Regions from separate parts of the Arthrobacter sp. B1I2 genome, predicted to be linked through region 2. Evidence: riboswitches for the same ligand, from Rfam matches in the RefSeq annotation. Region 2 holds a riboswitch; each other region holds the start of a gene.
What was found. Region 2 has a riboswitch for cyclic di-AMP ahead of QFZ57_RS01430 (hypothetical protein). Riboswitches for the same ligand answer to the same signal wherever they lie in the genome.
Positions count from the first base shown of each region.

Region 1: another riboswitch for cyclic di-AMP. It lies ahead of QFZ57_RS14100 (LysM peptidoglycan-binding domain-containing protein); the one in region 2 lies ahead of QFZ57_RS01430 (hypothetical protein).
Region 3: another riboswitch for cyclic di-AMP. It lies ahead of QFZ57_RS00765 (C40 family peptidase); the one in region 2 lies ahead of QFZ57_RS01430 (hypothetical protein).

Region 1 covers NZ_JAUSYC010000001.1:3,018,282-3,023,174, reverse strand. Annotated here, with positions in the region: gene QFZ57_RS14110 (DNA alkylation repair protein) at 1-527, opposite strand, end outside; gene QFZ57_RS14105 (TraR/DksA family transcriptional regulator) at 524-883, opposite strand; cyclic di-AMP (ydaO/yuaA leader) riboswitch at 1,213-1,385, shown strand; gene QFZ57_RS14100 (LysM peptidoglycan-binding domain-containing protein) at 1,389-2,246, shown strand; gene QFZ57_RS14095 (protein adenylyltransferase SelO) at 2,355-3,824, opposite strand; gene QFZ57_RS14090 (ribonuclease Z) at 3,808-4,755, opposite strand; gene QFZ57_RS14085 (mycothiol transferase) at 4,748-4,893, opposite strand, start outside.
Region 2 covers NZ_JAUSYC010000001.1:324,363-329,255, forward strand. Annotated here, with positions in the region: gene QFZ57_RS01420 (bifunctional glycosyltransferase family 2/GtrA family protein) at 1-642, shown strand, start outside; gene QFZ57_RS01425 (ArnT family glycosyltransferase) at 639-2,741, shown strand; cyclic di-AMP (ydaO/yuaA leader) riboswitch at 2,902-3,056, shown strand; gene QFZ57_RS01430 (hypothetical protein) at 3,062-3,781, shown strand; gene QFZ57_RS01435 (glyoxalase superfamily protein) at 3,859-4,248, opposite strand; gene upp (uracil phosphoribosyltransferase) at 4,293-4,893, opposite strand, start outside.
Region 3 covers NZ_JAUSYC010000001.1:164,649-169,541, reverse strand. Annotated here, with positions in the region: gene QFZ57_RS00770 (M23 family metallopeptidase) at 1-761, shown strand, start outside; cyclic di-AMP (ydaO/yuaA leader) riboswitch at 890-1,068, shown strand; gene QFZ57_RS00765 (C40 family peptidase) at 1,139-1,822, shown strand; gene QFZ57_RS00760 (NlpC/P60 family protein) at 1,986-2,759, shown strand; gene QFZ57_RS00755 (HNH endonuclease) at 3,026-3,526, shown strand; gene mobA (molybdenum cofactor guanylyltransferase) at 3,577-4,290, shown strand; gene QFZ57_RS00745 (DUF6457 domain-containing protein) at 4,287-4,583, shown strand; gene QFZ57_RS00740 (molybdopterin molybdotransferase MoeA) at 4,580-4,893, shown strand, end outside.

The DNA of each region.
Region 1 (4,893 bases), 2.7 Mb from region 2:
GGGGTCAATTCCTTCGTAAGGGCAACAGCCGCCGCCTGCAGCTGGGGGTCCGGGTCCTGCCGCCACCGTGCCAGCACAATGCCGGCCCGCCGCCGCTCACGCTCCCCCATCCCCGCCAGCAGGGGCACCAGGACATCGGTGAGCAGGGGGTCGGTCAGATCCGCTGCCTGGGCTGTGCGGAGGAAGCCTTCCAAACGGGTCAGGTCCGAGTGTTGGAGCAGCCGTACCCGGGACTGCAGCAGCACCACGGCAGCCAGCCGGCGCTCGAAAACAGGACGGGAGCCTGGCCTCGGCTGTCCCCACAGGGCGGAGGCCAGCATGACGGTTCCGTCGCGGTCCAGGTCCTTGAACTTGCGCAGGACGTCGCGTACCGTTCCGCGAACGGCGCCCACGGAGGAACCATAAGAGGCCAGCGCGCCGCCCAGCCGGTTTCCGACGTCGTCCGCCCGGTACCAGGCGCCCTCATTCTGAAGGGTCCGGTCAACGAAATCCGCTGCGGCGGACACGACGTCCGCCGTATCCGTCACCGCGCACGCCCCGAGGAGGCGTGATGGATACAAAACGGCGTCCACGGCCGCGCTTCCAGCCTGCCCTCGGCGATGGGTTCCCCGCACACGGCGCAGGATCCATAGGTTCCACCGGCCAGCCGTGCCAGCGCCGCCTCAATCTGGTCCAGCCCGGCCGAACTTTGCTGCAGGAGCGCCGACGCCTGCGAGAGTTCGAAGGCGATCGTGGCGCCTTCCGGATCGTGTTCGTCGTCGACATTGGAGTCCTGGCGGGCCGAATTCGCTGCGTCGATGTCGGCCCGCAGGGCCGGCAACAGTGCCGCCCGTCGCGCCCGCTCCTCTTCGAGCAGCGCACGGAACCGGTCGAAATCTGGCATGGGGACAGCCTAGCGCGTCAGCCAATACCATCGGGCCCCTGACCAAAGATGCCCCGGTTGGTCACGAACAGGGGCAATGTGCCTGGAGCGTACCTTCGGATTCGAGGCTGAAGGAGGCGGCCGTGTCCGCGTTGTTACCGTTGCCGGGTTCTTTGCCCATCACCCGAGGTCGTCCTGGGAATTACCGTTACATCCAGACGTTTGCGGAATTGAGAGGCGAAGCTCGTATGTTATCCAAATGTGACAATGGCAGTGCAGGTGGGTTATTGTCTTCTGGTGTCCCTCTCAGTCGGGACATTCCCATCAGTATGCCGAGCCCTGCCACTGATCATGGGATTCAACCGCTTTCCAGCTGGCAGGGACGGGGGAACCAAGTTTCCACGGCCACTTGTGGCCTTGGGGTTAAGTCGTTAGCGCTTCCATTCTTCGCGGAGCCGCTTCCGGCCGGGTATCTCCAGCCCGAACCCGACAGCTCACCCCGCAGGCATGGGAGAGGCGATCAACCGTGTCAAAAATTTCCATTTCTGCCCGTCACCGCGCGACTCCGGCCCGCTCCATTGTGCTCGAGGGCCTCGCCGCAACAGCCAAGTCCCAGGCCCGGTCGCTGGGCCGCCCGGCGCTCGCCGTTGCTGCAGCGTCCGGCATTGCCTTTGGCGTCGGCGCCCCGGCCCACGCCGGTGTAACCGGTCCGGACACCACTGAGAACACCAGCGTCCAGGCATACTCCGCACCTGCCGCCCCGGCAGCAGCCCCCGCAGCGGCAGCAGGCAACATCCACACCGTCGTTTCCGGTGACACCCTCGGCGCCATCGCGGCTGCCCACGGCGTCAGCCTCAACGACGTCCTGTCCGCCAATGGCCTGGGACTGTCCTCGGTGATCTTCCCCGGCGACCAGATCCAGATCCCGGGCGCAGGCTACACGGCGGCACCGGCAGCAGCGCCGGCACCGGCCCCTGCAGCTGCACCTGTCCAGGCTGCAGCCGCCACCGCGCCGGCAAACACCGGCATGAACATGTCCTACGCTTCCGCCACCCCGGTGGCAGCCGCCACCGGCACGGGCACCGGTGCCGCCATCCTGGCATCCGCTTACGGCCAGGTCGGCGTGAACCAGGACTGCACCGCCATGGTTGAGAAGGCACTGCGCTCCGTCGGCAAGAGCGTCGGCGACCTTGCCCCCACCCAGTTCTTCCAGTACGGAGCAGTCGTCGGCGCTCCCGCCCCCGGCGACCTGATCATCACCTCCGGCCACGTGGGCGTTTACGCCGGCGACGGCAAGGTTGTCAGCGGCGGCGTCAACGGCTACAGCACGGAGGTTCACTCCATCAGCTGGCTCGGCGGCTACTCCGCGGTTCGCGTGGCCTAGTCTTCGCGACGCTTCGCCACAGCGAAGCTGGCTTCAAACAGGAGGGCGGCAGCCGGGTATCCCGGCCGCCGCCCTCCTGTCGTTCTGTCACCCGGAGGCCGGAAGCCGTCAGGTCCCGCAGAAAGTCATGTAGTTGCCGAAATCTTCGGGGGCGCCTTCCGCGTAGCGCTCCAGCCCCGGCCGCTCGGTAAAGGGCTCCCCGACCGCCTCCAGCAGCTGCTGCACAGGAGCCAGATTTCCTTCAGTGGCTGCGGACAGTGCCTCCTCCAGGAGGTGGTTGCGGGGGATATAGGCCGGATTAACGCTGTCCATCAGCACCGCGTCGGGTTTCATGGCCTGCCACCGCTCAGCCCAGGCGTCGAATGCGGCCAGGTCAAGAACCATACCGCGCACGGGGCGGAGGTCGCCCCGGGCCGCCTTGCCGAGGTTCCGGAAGAACAAGGTGTAGTCCACCGGGCCGTCCTTCAGAATGGCGATGGCATCGTCCACCAGGCCGGACGCGGCGGCGTCGTTACTTTCCGCATTGATTACCAGGCCGAGCTTGGTTTTCATGCCGCTGGACCATGCCCTGCTGTATTGTCCGCGGAACTGTCCCAGCACCTCCACCGCGGGGGCAACCGCCTTCTCCTGGTCCGCGTCGATGAGCGGCAGCATCGCCTCCGCGAGCCGGGCAAGGTTCCATTCGGCAAGCACCGGCTGGTTGGCGTAGGCGTACCGTCCGCTGACATCGATGGAGCTGTAGACGGCGGCGGGATTGAACGCATCCATGAACGCGCAGGGGCCGTAGTCGATTGTTTCCCCTGAAATGGTCATGTTGTCCGTATTCATGACCCCGTGCACAAACCCCACCAGCATCCAGCGTGCCACCAGCGCGGCCTGGGCGGAGACGACGGAACCGAAGAGGGCCAGGTACGGATTTTCGGCTTCGGCGGCGTGCGGATAGTGCCGGCTGATGGCGTGGTCCGCCAACCGCTTCAGGAGGTCCATGTTTTCCGTGGCCCGAGCGTACTGGAAGCTGCCAACGCGCAGGTGGCTGCCAGCCACCCGTGTCAGCACGGCGCCGGGCAGCATGCCATCCCGGCGGACCTGCCGTCCGGTTGCCACGACGGCGAGCGAGCGGGTGGTGGGAATGTGCAGGGCGTGCATGGCCTCACTGACCAGGTACTCGCGCAGCATGGGTCCGACGACGGCGCGGCCGTCCCCTGCGCGGGCGAAAGGCGTGCGTCCCGAGCCTTTAAGATGGACGTCGAGGAGGCGGCCGCTTTGGTCCGTAACCTCGCCGAGCAGCAGGGCACGTCCGTCGCCGAGCAGCGGCGAGTAGCCGCCAAACTGGTGGCCTGCGTATGCCTGCGCCACAGGGGTGGCGCCTTCGGGGACGTGGTTACCCACCAGGAGCCGCACCCCTTCGGGACTGCGCAGGTACTGCGGATCAAGGCCCAGGTCGTATGCGAGCTTCTCGTTCAGGACCAGGAGTTCGGGGCTGGGGGCTTCCTCGGCCTGCCAGGGAACAGCGAGTTCCGCCAGTTCCCGCGCGAACCGGCCGTCGAAATTGACCGTGGATTCAGCTGCTGCCGTCATGGTTTAACCCTATCGCTGTAGTTTCGCCTGATGTTTCCCGCACCGGATGCCGGCGGCGTGGAACGGCAATGCGCTGCAGGTCCTCGGCGGCGATGACCGTGGTTTCCGGAGCCCTGGCCCGCGCCTGCAGCGCGAGCAGGGAAACGTCGTCGCCGTACCGTGATGAGAAGTGGGTGAGCACGAGGGTTCGGGTCTTTCCGGACGCCGCAAGTTCCCCGGCCTGCCCGGCGGTCAGGTGCAGGTACTGCTGCGCCAGCCCGCCGTCGTCGTCACTGAATGTTGATTCGGTGACCAGCAGATCGGTGCCGGCTGCCAGTTCTTCGGCACCGGCGCACGGTGCGGTGTCCATGATGATGGCAAAACGCTGGCCCGGCCTGGGAATGCTCACCTCTTCCAGCCTGGCCGCCCCGAGGACGCCTTCGCGCTGCAGCCGGCCGACATCGGGCCCTCGGATTCCTGCCGCCCGCAGTCGCTCCGGCAGGAAAGTGCGGCCGTCGGGCTCGGTAAGCAGGTAGCCGTACGTTTCGATGCGGTGTTTCAGGGGGCGCACATCCAGGCCCTCGGCGATGGGGCCGCCGCTGCCGTGCGGGTGCAGCCTCAAGTCGATACCAGGCGAACTGACAGCCACCAGTGCGCGGACCACATCGCCTCCGGACGCCGGATAATGCAGGTGGACCGGATGCTGCACGCCGTCCAGTGCCATGCGGGAGAGGACTCCGGGAAGGCCGTAACAGTGGTCCCCGTGCACATGCGTAAGGCAGATCCTGGTGATGCGGCTTGCTGCGACTCCGGCGTGGATCATTTGGCGCTGGGTGCCCTCGCCGGGATCGAAAAGTAACCCTTCGCCGTCCCAGCGCAGGAAGTAGCCGTTATGGTTCCGGGACCGGGTGGGAACCTGGGATGCGGTGCCCAGCACCACGAGTTCACGCACCGCCGGTGTCTGCCATCCCGGCATGAAGCCCCTTGGCGTAGGCGGCCTGGCCAAGGTGCTGGAGGCAGTCACCCAGGATGCTGACCAGCCGCACTCCCAGGGTTACGGGCGGATCCCAGTGCCTGTCGACGACCCGGT
Region 2 (4,893 bases):
CTCCGCGTCCACGAGGTCCCCGTCGACTGGATCGACGATCCCGATTCCAGCGTGGATGTGGTGCGCACGGCACTGGCCGACGTCCGGGGAATGACCCGGCTCACCCGCGACCTGGTCTACGGCCGCATCCCGGTACCGGAGCTGCGCGCGGCACTGGCACGGGGTCCGCTTCCGGCGTCGTCGCGGGCCGGCGAACAAACGCGCGGCAGCAGCCTCTTCGGCCAGCTGGTCCGGTTCGCCGCCATCGGCGCGGCCTCAACCCTGGCCTATCTGCTGATCTTCGTGTCCTGCCGGGGTTTCATGGATCCGCAGCCAGCCAACTTCCTGGCGCTGCTGATCACGGCAGTGGCCAACACGGGCGCCAACAGGCGCTTCACGTTCGGCATCCAGGGCGGCAACCCGGTCCGGCACCACTTCGAGGGGTTGATCGTGTTCGGCATCGGCCTTGCACTCACCTCGGGCGCACTGGCGTTGGTGCACCGGACGACGACGCCTGACCGGTGGGTGGAAGTCCTCACCGTTGTGGCGGCGAACTTTGCGGCCACGGCGGTGCGGTTCCTGCTGTTCCGGCTGTGGGTGTTCCGGGAGCGCAGCAGCAGGACCACGAAAGACGCCACTTCGACAGAAACGGCAGCATCATGACCTCCACCGTCTCCCCGACGGGCGCCGGCTCAGGAGCCGACCAGCAGCCGTCGCCATCCGGCTACGCTGTGTCCTCCCCCAGCGCCGTTGAGCCCACATCCCGGTGGACCCGCTACGCCTTCGGCGACCAGCCCCGCTGGGTGCGGCCTTCGGCCGCCGGGCTGCTGGTGGCCACGGCGGTCCTGTACCTGTGGAACCTGGCAGCAACAGGCTACGGAAACTCGTTCTATGCCGCGGCCATCCAGGCCGGCACGAAGGACTGGACGGCGTTCCTCTTCGGATCGCTCGACGCCGGCAACGCCATCACCGTCGACAAGCCGCCGGCGGCACTCTGGATCCCCGCCCTCGCAGGCCGCATTTTCGGTTTCTCGCCACTGAGCATGCTGGTCCCGGAGGCACTCATGGGAGTAGCCGCCGTCGGACTCCTCTACCTAACCGTCAAACGCGTCTCCGGGCCGGCCGCGGGCCTGCTGGCCGGCGGCGCCCTGGCGCTGACGCCGGTGGCTGCACTCATGTTCAAGTTCAACAACCCCGACGCCATGCTCACCCTGTGCCTGGTGCTCGCGGCCTACTTCACCACCCGCGCCATGGAGCAGGCGGGCTGGAAGTGGCTTGCTGCTGCCGGCGCAGTGATTGGCCTGGCGTTCCTCACCAAAATGCTGCAGGGCTTCCTGGTTGTTCCGGCGCTGGGCCTGGCCTACCTGTGGGCGGCGCCCACGTCGCTGGGGCGCAGGCTGCTGCACTTGCTGGGCGCCCTGGCCGGAATCGTCGTTGTGGCCGGCAGCTATATCGCGCTTTTCCAGCTGACGCCGGCCTCGGAACGGCCGTACATGGCCGGGTCCAGCACCAACAGTTTCCTGGAACTGACCTTCGGCTACAACGGGCTGGCCAGGATCACTGGTTCCGGCGAGGGCATGCCCGGCGGCACCGGGGGTGCTGACGGGGGCCCCGGCGGTGCTTTCGGCGGCGGCAACACCGGATTCGGAGGTGCGGCCGGCCTGCTGCGGGTGTTCGGGACGAGTTTTGGCGGAGAGGTGTCCTGGCTCTTGCCTGCTGCCCTGTTCCTGCTGGTGGCAGGCCTGTGGTTTACCCGCCGGGAAGTCAGAACTTCCCCAAGTCGTGCTGCGCTGATCCTGTGGGGCGGCTGGCTGCTGGTCACAGCGGGCGTCTTCAGTTTCATGAGCGGCATCGTCCACCCCTACTACTCGGTGGCCCTGGCACCGGCGATCGCAGCGTTGGTGGGTGTCGGCGCAGTGCGACTTTGGCGCGGACGGGCCTACTGGCCGGCCCGGATTGTCCTGGCCGTGGCCGTTCTGGGAACCTCCGCCTGGTCGGCGGTCCTCCTGAACCGCGACGCATCGTGGCTCCCCTGGCTGCGCGTCGCCATCGTCGTCCTTGGTGTCCTCGCGGCCGCCGCAGTCCTCCTCCGCCTGGACTCGGTGGGCGCCTCCGGACGGTTCCGGCGGGCCGGCGCGGCCGCCGTCGTCGTCGTCGTATCCCTCCTGGCCGGAGGACTTGGGCCAGGAGCCTGGACCCTCGCCACTGCCGCCGCCGCGCACTCGGGCTCCATTCCGACGTCGGGGCCCGCGGGTTCGTCCGCGGGCGGCTTCGGCAACCGTGTCGCCGGGTTCGGCGGCAACCGGACCGATGGCAGGGATGCCGCCACCGACGCGGCTGCCGGAGCTGACGGTCTTGATCCAGCCAACGGCCCAGGCGTCGGTCCCGGGGGTGGCGACGGGGCGGGTGGCCTTGGTGGTCCGGGCGACCCGGCCGAAGGAACCGCCGATGCCGCGGTGGCTGCACTGCTGAAGGCCACCACCACAAAGTGGTCCGCCATCGTCTCCGGCGCCAGCCAGGCAGCCAGCCTGGAACTAGCGACGAATACCAACGTCATCGCCCTCGGCGGCTGGAATGGCGGGGATCCGTACCCCACGCTCGCCGAGTTCCAGGGCATGGTGGCCAGGGGCCAGATCAGTTACTTCATTGCAGGCGGCGGCGGCATGGGCAGCCGGGGCAACTCCGCGGTGGCTGCCTGGGTGCAGGCCAACTTTCAGGCCCAGACCGTCGGCAACTCCACCGTCTACCAACTCACCAAGTAGGACGTACCGAACCAACCGCACCCATTCCCGCAATTCGACGCGCGCACCATCGTGACTTCCGTTACCTAAATGTGACTTTGGCGCGGTCTTCCTGTACCGTCGATTGGGTGCGGTCCCCGTTCGGGCCGCATATCCCGGGTTGACGCCAAGCTCTGCCGCTTCCCCTGGGATTCCGATTGAGCAACGGCAGAGGCGGGGGACCCACCGTCCCGGGCGACTGAACGCCCTTGGGGTTAAGCCAATACGTGATCTTTCCGTATGGCCGGATGCCCTCATCCGAACCCGACAGCTAACTCCGCAGGTGTGAGAGGCGATCAATCATGTCCAAAAACACGGCAGAAGCACGTCTGCTGCAGGCCAAGGCTAAACACCGGGCCACGCAGCAGGCCAAGAAAACCACCCTGGGCCGCCGCGCGGCCGTCCTTGCAGCATCCTGTGCGGTGCTGTTGGGGGTAGGCGCGGCAGGACAGGCCACCAGCAGCATGACCCCGGCGTTGTCCACCGGGTCCAACTCTTCCGCTGCAGCGTCCGACGCGCAAATGAGCATCGAGAAGAGCGAGATCCGCTCCAACCCGGCAGCGACCCCCGCACCCGCTGCCATCAGCGTGGCACCCCAGGCAGCCGAACCGGCCCCCGCAGCAGCGCCGCAGGCCCCCGCAGCCGAAGCGCCGGCGCCGGCCCCCGCGCCCGAGCCGGCCCCCGCGCCCGAGCCGGCCCCCGCCGTCGCGGTTAACGATCCGGCCGGCGCACAGGCCTACGCTGCCAGCCAACTGGCGACCTTTGGCTGGGGACCGGAGCAGATGCAGTGCCTGCAGACCCTGTGGACCAAGGAGTCCGACTGGACCACCACGGCCACCAACTCCAGCAGCGGGGCGTACGGCATCGTCCAGTCCCTGCCTGCGGAGAAGATGGCCAGCGCCGGCGCCGATTACCTGACCAACTACCGGACGCAGATCAACTGGGGCCTGGACTACATCAAGAAGAGCTACCAATCCCCGTGCGGTGCCCTGGACTTCCACCTGGCACACAACTGGTACTAAGCACCACCACGGCAGCCAACCCCAGCGCCGTTACCAAAGCCGCGGGCCGCATCACTTGATGCGGCCCGCGGCTTTCGTTAACCGGCGCCCTGCCCGTCGCTCCGCCACGGGATGTACTGGACAGACCACTTGTTTCCGTCCGGATCGGCGAAGTAGACGAAGTGGCCCCAGTCCTGCACGTCCACATCGCTGACATCCACGCCGTTGTTCTTCAGATGGTCATGCGCGGCTTTGATGTCGTTGACCACCAGTTGCAGGTTGGATCCCGTGCCGGGAGGGGCATCGGTAAGTCCTTCGCCAATGCAGATGGAGCAGGCCGAACCTGGCGGCGTCAGCTGCACAAAGCGGATGGAGTCCGAGGGCCGCTCGTCGAAATCGGCGTTAAAGCCCACCTTGTTGACGTAGAAGTCTTTGGCACGGTCAACGTCGGATACGGGGACAAAGACAAGTTCGAGTTTCCAGTCCATCCGGACAGGCTAACGGCGGGATCTGTGGATAAAAAGGGTGAAACCTACCCTGCGATGCCGTAGAGCCGGTCGCCGGCGTCGCCCAGGCCCGGGACGATGTAGGACTTCTCGTTGAGCTTCTCGTCAATGGAGGCCAGGACAATATGCACGTTGGCCCCTGACAGCTCCTCCTCCAGCCTGGCCAGGCCCTCGGGGGCGGCCAGCAGGCAGATGCAGGTGACGTCGGACGCGCCGCGCTTGAAGAGGAACTTGATGGCCTCGCGCAGGGTACCTCCGGTGGCCAGCATGGGGTCCAGGACGAACACCTGGCGGCCGGTCAGGTCCTCCGGAAGGCGCTCCGCGTACGTGATGATGTCGAGTGTCTCCTCGTCCCGGGCCATGCCCAGGAAACCCACTTCAGCGGTGGGAACCAGCTTGGTCATGCCCTCGAGCATGCCCAGGCCCGCACGCAGGATGGGTACCACCAGCGGGGTGGGCTTGGTGAAGGCAGTACCGATGGTGGTGCTGACCGGCGTCTCGATGGTGACGGGCTCCGTGCGGACCTCCCGCGTGGCTTCGTAGGCCAGCAAGGTCACCAGTTCTTCCGTCAGCTGGCGGAAGACCGGCGACGGCGTGTTCTTGTCCCGCAGGACGGTGAGCTTGTGG
Region 3 (4,893 bases), 160 kb from region 2:
AAGTTGTCGCAGCGGAGCGCCCCCGCGATCTGCATCGTGACGCGCGCCGCCGCCGGGGTCCGTTCCGGCAGATGACGGAGTTTGCCGCTGCCAGCGGCATCGGCCAAAAAGCCGGCATCGCCCTTGCCGCCACGGGCCTGGTGCTGACGGTTACCGTGCCCGCCACGAGTCCCGTCATGGCGACCGACGCCGCCGGCAGCGCCCCCTTGGCAGCTTCCGCCGTCAGCCCCCAGCCGCAGATCTCCGCTGATATCGGAGCCCAGGTCGACTTCAGCCGCTCCGCCGTGGTGACCCAGGCCGACCCGGACGGGAAGCTGAAGCAGCTCCTGAGCGCCCAGTCCGCCGGCTCCGTCACGCGCGCCGCTTCGGCCGGCACCCTGGCCACACCGCTGGCATCCCTTGCCACCGCGTCCCCCTTCGGTTACCGGGTGAGTCCCATTACCGGAGGCTCCGGCGACTTCCACCGGGGACAGGACTTCGTGGCGCAGTGCGGGACCTCCGTCCTGGCCGCCGCTACAGGCACGGTGACCTTCGCAGGCTGGCACCAGTTCGGTGGCGGAAACCGCGTTGTCATAGACCACGGCAACGGGCTGGAGACCACGTACAACCACCTTTCATCCTTCAGCGTCAAGGTGGGCCAGACCGTCTCCCGCGGGGACGTTGTGGCACTGAGCGGCACCACCGGTGCCTCCACCGGCTGCCACCTGCACTTCGAGGTGCAGGTCAACGGCGAAGTGGTCGATCCGATGGGCTGGCTGTAACCGAATGATTGCTCACTCTCAGATTCCCGCAACCCGCCGTGACCTGAATGTGACATTGAACGAAAACTGCTGTACCGTCTAACTCGCGTCAACTTTTCCGAAGTTGACGCTCTTGTGCGGATTGCCTAACTCTGCCACCGCTCAAGGTCCGTTCGCATTTCATCGTCTGGCAGGGGCGGGGGAACCAATTTTGGTCTTCATTTCAGAAGGCCTTGGGGTTAAGTCACGAGCTTCCCAGGAAGCAGTGTGGCCGGGTGACTCCCATCCGAATCCGACAGCTCACCTCGCAGGCATTGGGAGAGGCTACCTTCGTGTCTTCACGCCATAATTCTGCGCGCCACCGTGCGCAAACGGTTCGCACCAGCCCGCTGGACGCCGTGTCCAAAGCCGTCAGTGCAAATGCCGGGACCGTAGGCCGCCAGGCTGCCGTTATGGCAGCGGCTTCGGGCCTCATCCTGAGCATGGGACTGCCGGCCACTGCAGCTGACACCACCGCTGGTGTCTCTGCGTCCACCGAGTCCGGTTCCGCCCAGACGGCCCTCGCCGTCACCGCCGCCCCCACGGCCACGGTGTCCTTCGAGCGTCCCGTCGTCAAGACCACTGCCGCTCCGAAGGTGGAACCGGTGCGTACCCAGTCCACGGCATCGGCGAACCGCGCCACCACGGCCGTCGCAGGCCAGGAGGCGTCTCCGGCTGCCAAGGCTGAAGAGACCGTGTCCGCTGCGGCAACCTCGGGCATTGCCGCCCTCGCCTACACCGGTATCGGCCACTCCTACGTATGGGGCGGCACCAGCCCCGTCACGGGCTGGGACTGCTCCGGGTTTGTGCAGTGGGTTTACGCCCAGGCCGGCATCAGCATCCCCCGCACCAACGCGTGGAGCATCATGACTCCCACCTCCGCCCCCCAGCCGGGTGACCTGGTTGTCCAGAACGGTGGCGCGCACGTCGGCATCTACGTCGGCAACGGCATGATGATCAGCGCACTCAACCCCTCCCAGGGCACGCTGCTCCACTCGCCCGCAGCCACCGGTACCTCGTCGTACTACCACTACAGCAAATAGTTCTTGGGCTCCGCGCTCCAAGGGCTTTTTCTTTGCCCAAAGCTTCTTCGCTAGAAACCACATCCCCGTTCGGGATGCGCCGGCGTACCCCCAAGATGCCGGCGCGTCCAACACCCTTCGCATGCCTACAAGCGGTTCGAAGGAAAAACGAAAGAGAGAACTGATGACGACTCGTGCCACCGCACGGCATCGCGCCGAGGCCACCAAAACCAACTCGATCGCTGTCATTGCCAAGGCTGTCAGCGACAACGCAGGCGGCATGGGCCGCCAGGCCGCGGTTATCGCTGCTGCTTCCGGCCTGGTCCTGACCAGCGGCATTGCGGCCAACGCTGCAGACGCCAACGTCAAGCGCGATTCCGCTCCGGTCTCCGCGCTGGAAGTTGAATCCGCCGTCGACGCCCCGATCTCCGCGGCATCCACCATCGCCATCAGCTACGAGAAGCCCGCCGTGACCACCACGCCGGCTCCCGTCGTCGAGCCTGAGCCCCAGGTCGAAGTGCAGGAAGCCGAGCCTGCTCCTGCCGCCCAGCCTGTTGCTGCTCCCAAGGTCACGGCTAAGGTTGCCACCGCGTCGGCTCCCGCCGCTCCCGCAGCCCAGGCTTCCGCCAGCGGCAAGGGCGCTGCAATCCTCTCCGCCGCCTACGCGCAGCTTGGTGTCATGCAGGACTGCACCATGCTGGTCACCAACTCCCTGGCCGCCGTCGGCATCCACTTCCATGACTGGCCTGCCGGCTACCTGTCCCTGGGCCGCACCGTGAGTGCAGCCGAAGCACAGCCGGGTGACCTTCTCTACTACGCTGACGGCGGCTCGGGCATGGCCCACATTGCTGTCTACGCCGGAAACGGCATGGCCGTCCACGGCGGCTACAACGGAAACCAGACCGTGGTCTTCAGCGCGAACGTCGGTTCCGGCCCCGTCTTCATCCGCGTCAACTAGGCTTTCGAGTGCCGGCCTGAACGGCCGTAGTCTGCAGGATGCTGTGAAGGACCCCCGCCATCGAGGCGGGGGTCCTTCGCGCTTAAGCGGACTGCGCCGTCCGCGTTGTGTCTCCGGGCGTTCGGCTGTGGAGAGCGCTTCCGGGTGGCGATTACCTGATTTTGTACTTCTTTGTTTACTCTTGTGGTGTCGATCCATAGCCCGGACATGCCGAGGGCAGCCGGCCCTCGTGCCCCTGACGGGTGCGGCCGTGAAGAGGTAAGTGCATGCGCACTCTCGTTCTGAATGCTGGATATGAACCGCTGGCGGTTATCACTTTCCGCCGGGCGCTGGTGCTTGTGCTCACGGGCAAAGCGAGCGTGGTGGCCGAAGGGGATGACCCCGTGGTGGGCCCCACCGACGTACTGGGCCGCCCGTCCGTGATCCTCCTCAACCGCTACATCCGGCCCCGATACAACCACTCCACGGCCGTGAGCCGCAGGGGCGTGCTCCGACGCGACGGGCATAAATGCGCCTACTGCGGCAAGGCGGCGCACACCATCGACCACGTGCACCCGAAATCGCGGGGCGGGGCCGATTCATGGGAGAACCTGGTGGCCGCCTGCCTGCGATGCAACAACGTCAAGGGCGACCATACTCCCGCCGAGATGGGATGGACCCTGCGGTTCGTGCCCGAGCCGCCGCACGGAACCATCTGGCAGATCAAAGAACTGGAGAAGCCCACGCCGGCCTGGGATCCGTTCCTGCTTCCGGAGCGCGCTGCCTGAGAAGCGGTGCCGCCGGCAGGTGTGCTGGCCGCTAGGCTGGGGGAGTGCACGTGAACAGGCAGGCCTTTGATGCGCTGATCCTGGCCGGGGGGAGGTCATCGCGGCTGGGCGGCGTACCCAAGCAGTCGCTGGTCTTCCAGGGCCAAACCCTCCTGGAACGCGCCGTCGCTGCCGCAGCCGGGGCCCGACAGACGGTCGTCGTTGGAGACATGGGTCCGCTGGCAAGCGAAGCACGGCCCTCACAGGCGCTGTCCCCGCCAACCTTGCCTCCCAATGTGCTGACCTGCCGGGAGGAGCCGCACTTCTCGGGCCCCGCGGCTGCCATTGCCGCCGGAGTGGATGCACTGGTGGAAAGAGGCGGACCGGCGCCGGCGCCGTACACCCTGGTTCTGGCCTGCGACATGCCACTGGCATCCCAGGCAGTGGCAGTGCTGCAGGATGCCCTGGCGCTGGTCACGGCTGGGCGTTGCAGCGGCGTCATGGCCCGCGCCGAAGATGCCAGGGCGCAGCCGCTGCTGGGTTTTTACCGCACAGCTGAGTTAACAAAGGCGTGTGCCGATCTTGCTGCCCGCAACGCATTGGTCAACGGCTCTGTCAGGGCGCTCCTTGCTAATCTGGACGTGCAGCTTGTCACAGTCCCCGCCGGGTCCACGTCCGATGTGGATACCTGGGATGACGCTGCCGCACTGGGGGTTGCCGCCGGGAACCAGAGTGGAAGCCAGGACCGGCATTCGGGCGGAGCAAACGTGGGAGGCAATTCGTGAAAAGCCAGGACGAAACGCTGGAGGAGTGGTGCAGGGCCCTGCTCCAGGCGTACAAGCTTGAGGATGTCCAGATAGACGTCAACGCGGTGCTGGCGCTTGCAGGCGTTGCGGCCCATGCCGTTGTCCGGCCGGCCGCGCCGCTCACCACTTTTATCGCCGGCTTCGCCGCGGGCCTCGCTGCCGCTCCCGGCAGGGAGATGGACGCCGAATCCATGGACGCGGCGCTGGCCGTTGCCCGTACCTTGGCCAAAGACTACGACGCCGAAGCCGCCGCCGGGACTCCCGGCGAATGACTGCAGAACCCCAAAGCGATCCTGAGGTGCCGCCAGGCAGTCAAGCGGGGGCGGGTGCAGACACAACGGAACCCGGCATATCTGAACCGGGCCCGTCTGAACCCGGCACATCTAAACCGGGCACAGCTGAACCGGACAGAACTGAAGAAGGGCATGCTGCCCCTCACCATCTGGCCCACACCTGGGTAGAAGCCCGGCAGGCGGCGTTTGATGCAGCCACCCCGATTCCTCCCGGTCCGGTGGCACTCCGGATAGCCTTGGGCCGCAAACTCGACCGGGACATCGTGGCCCTTCAGGACATGCCCCACTA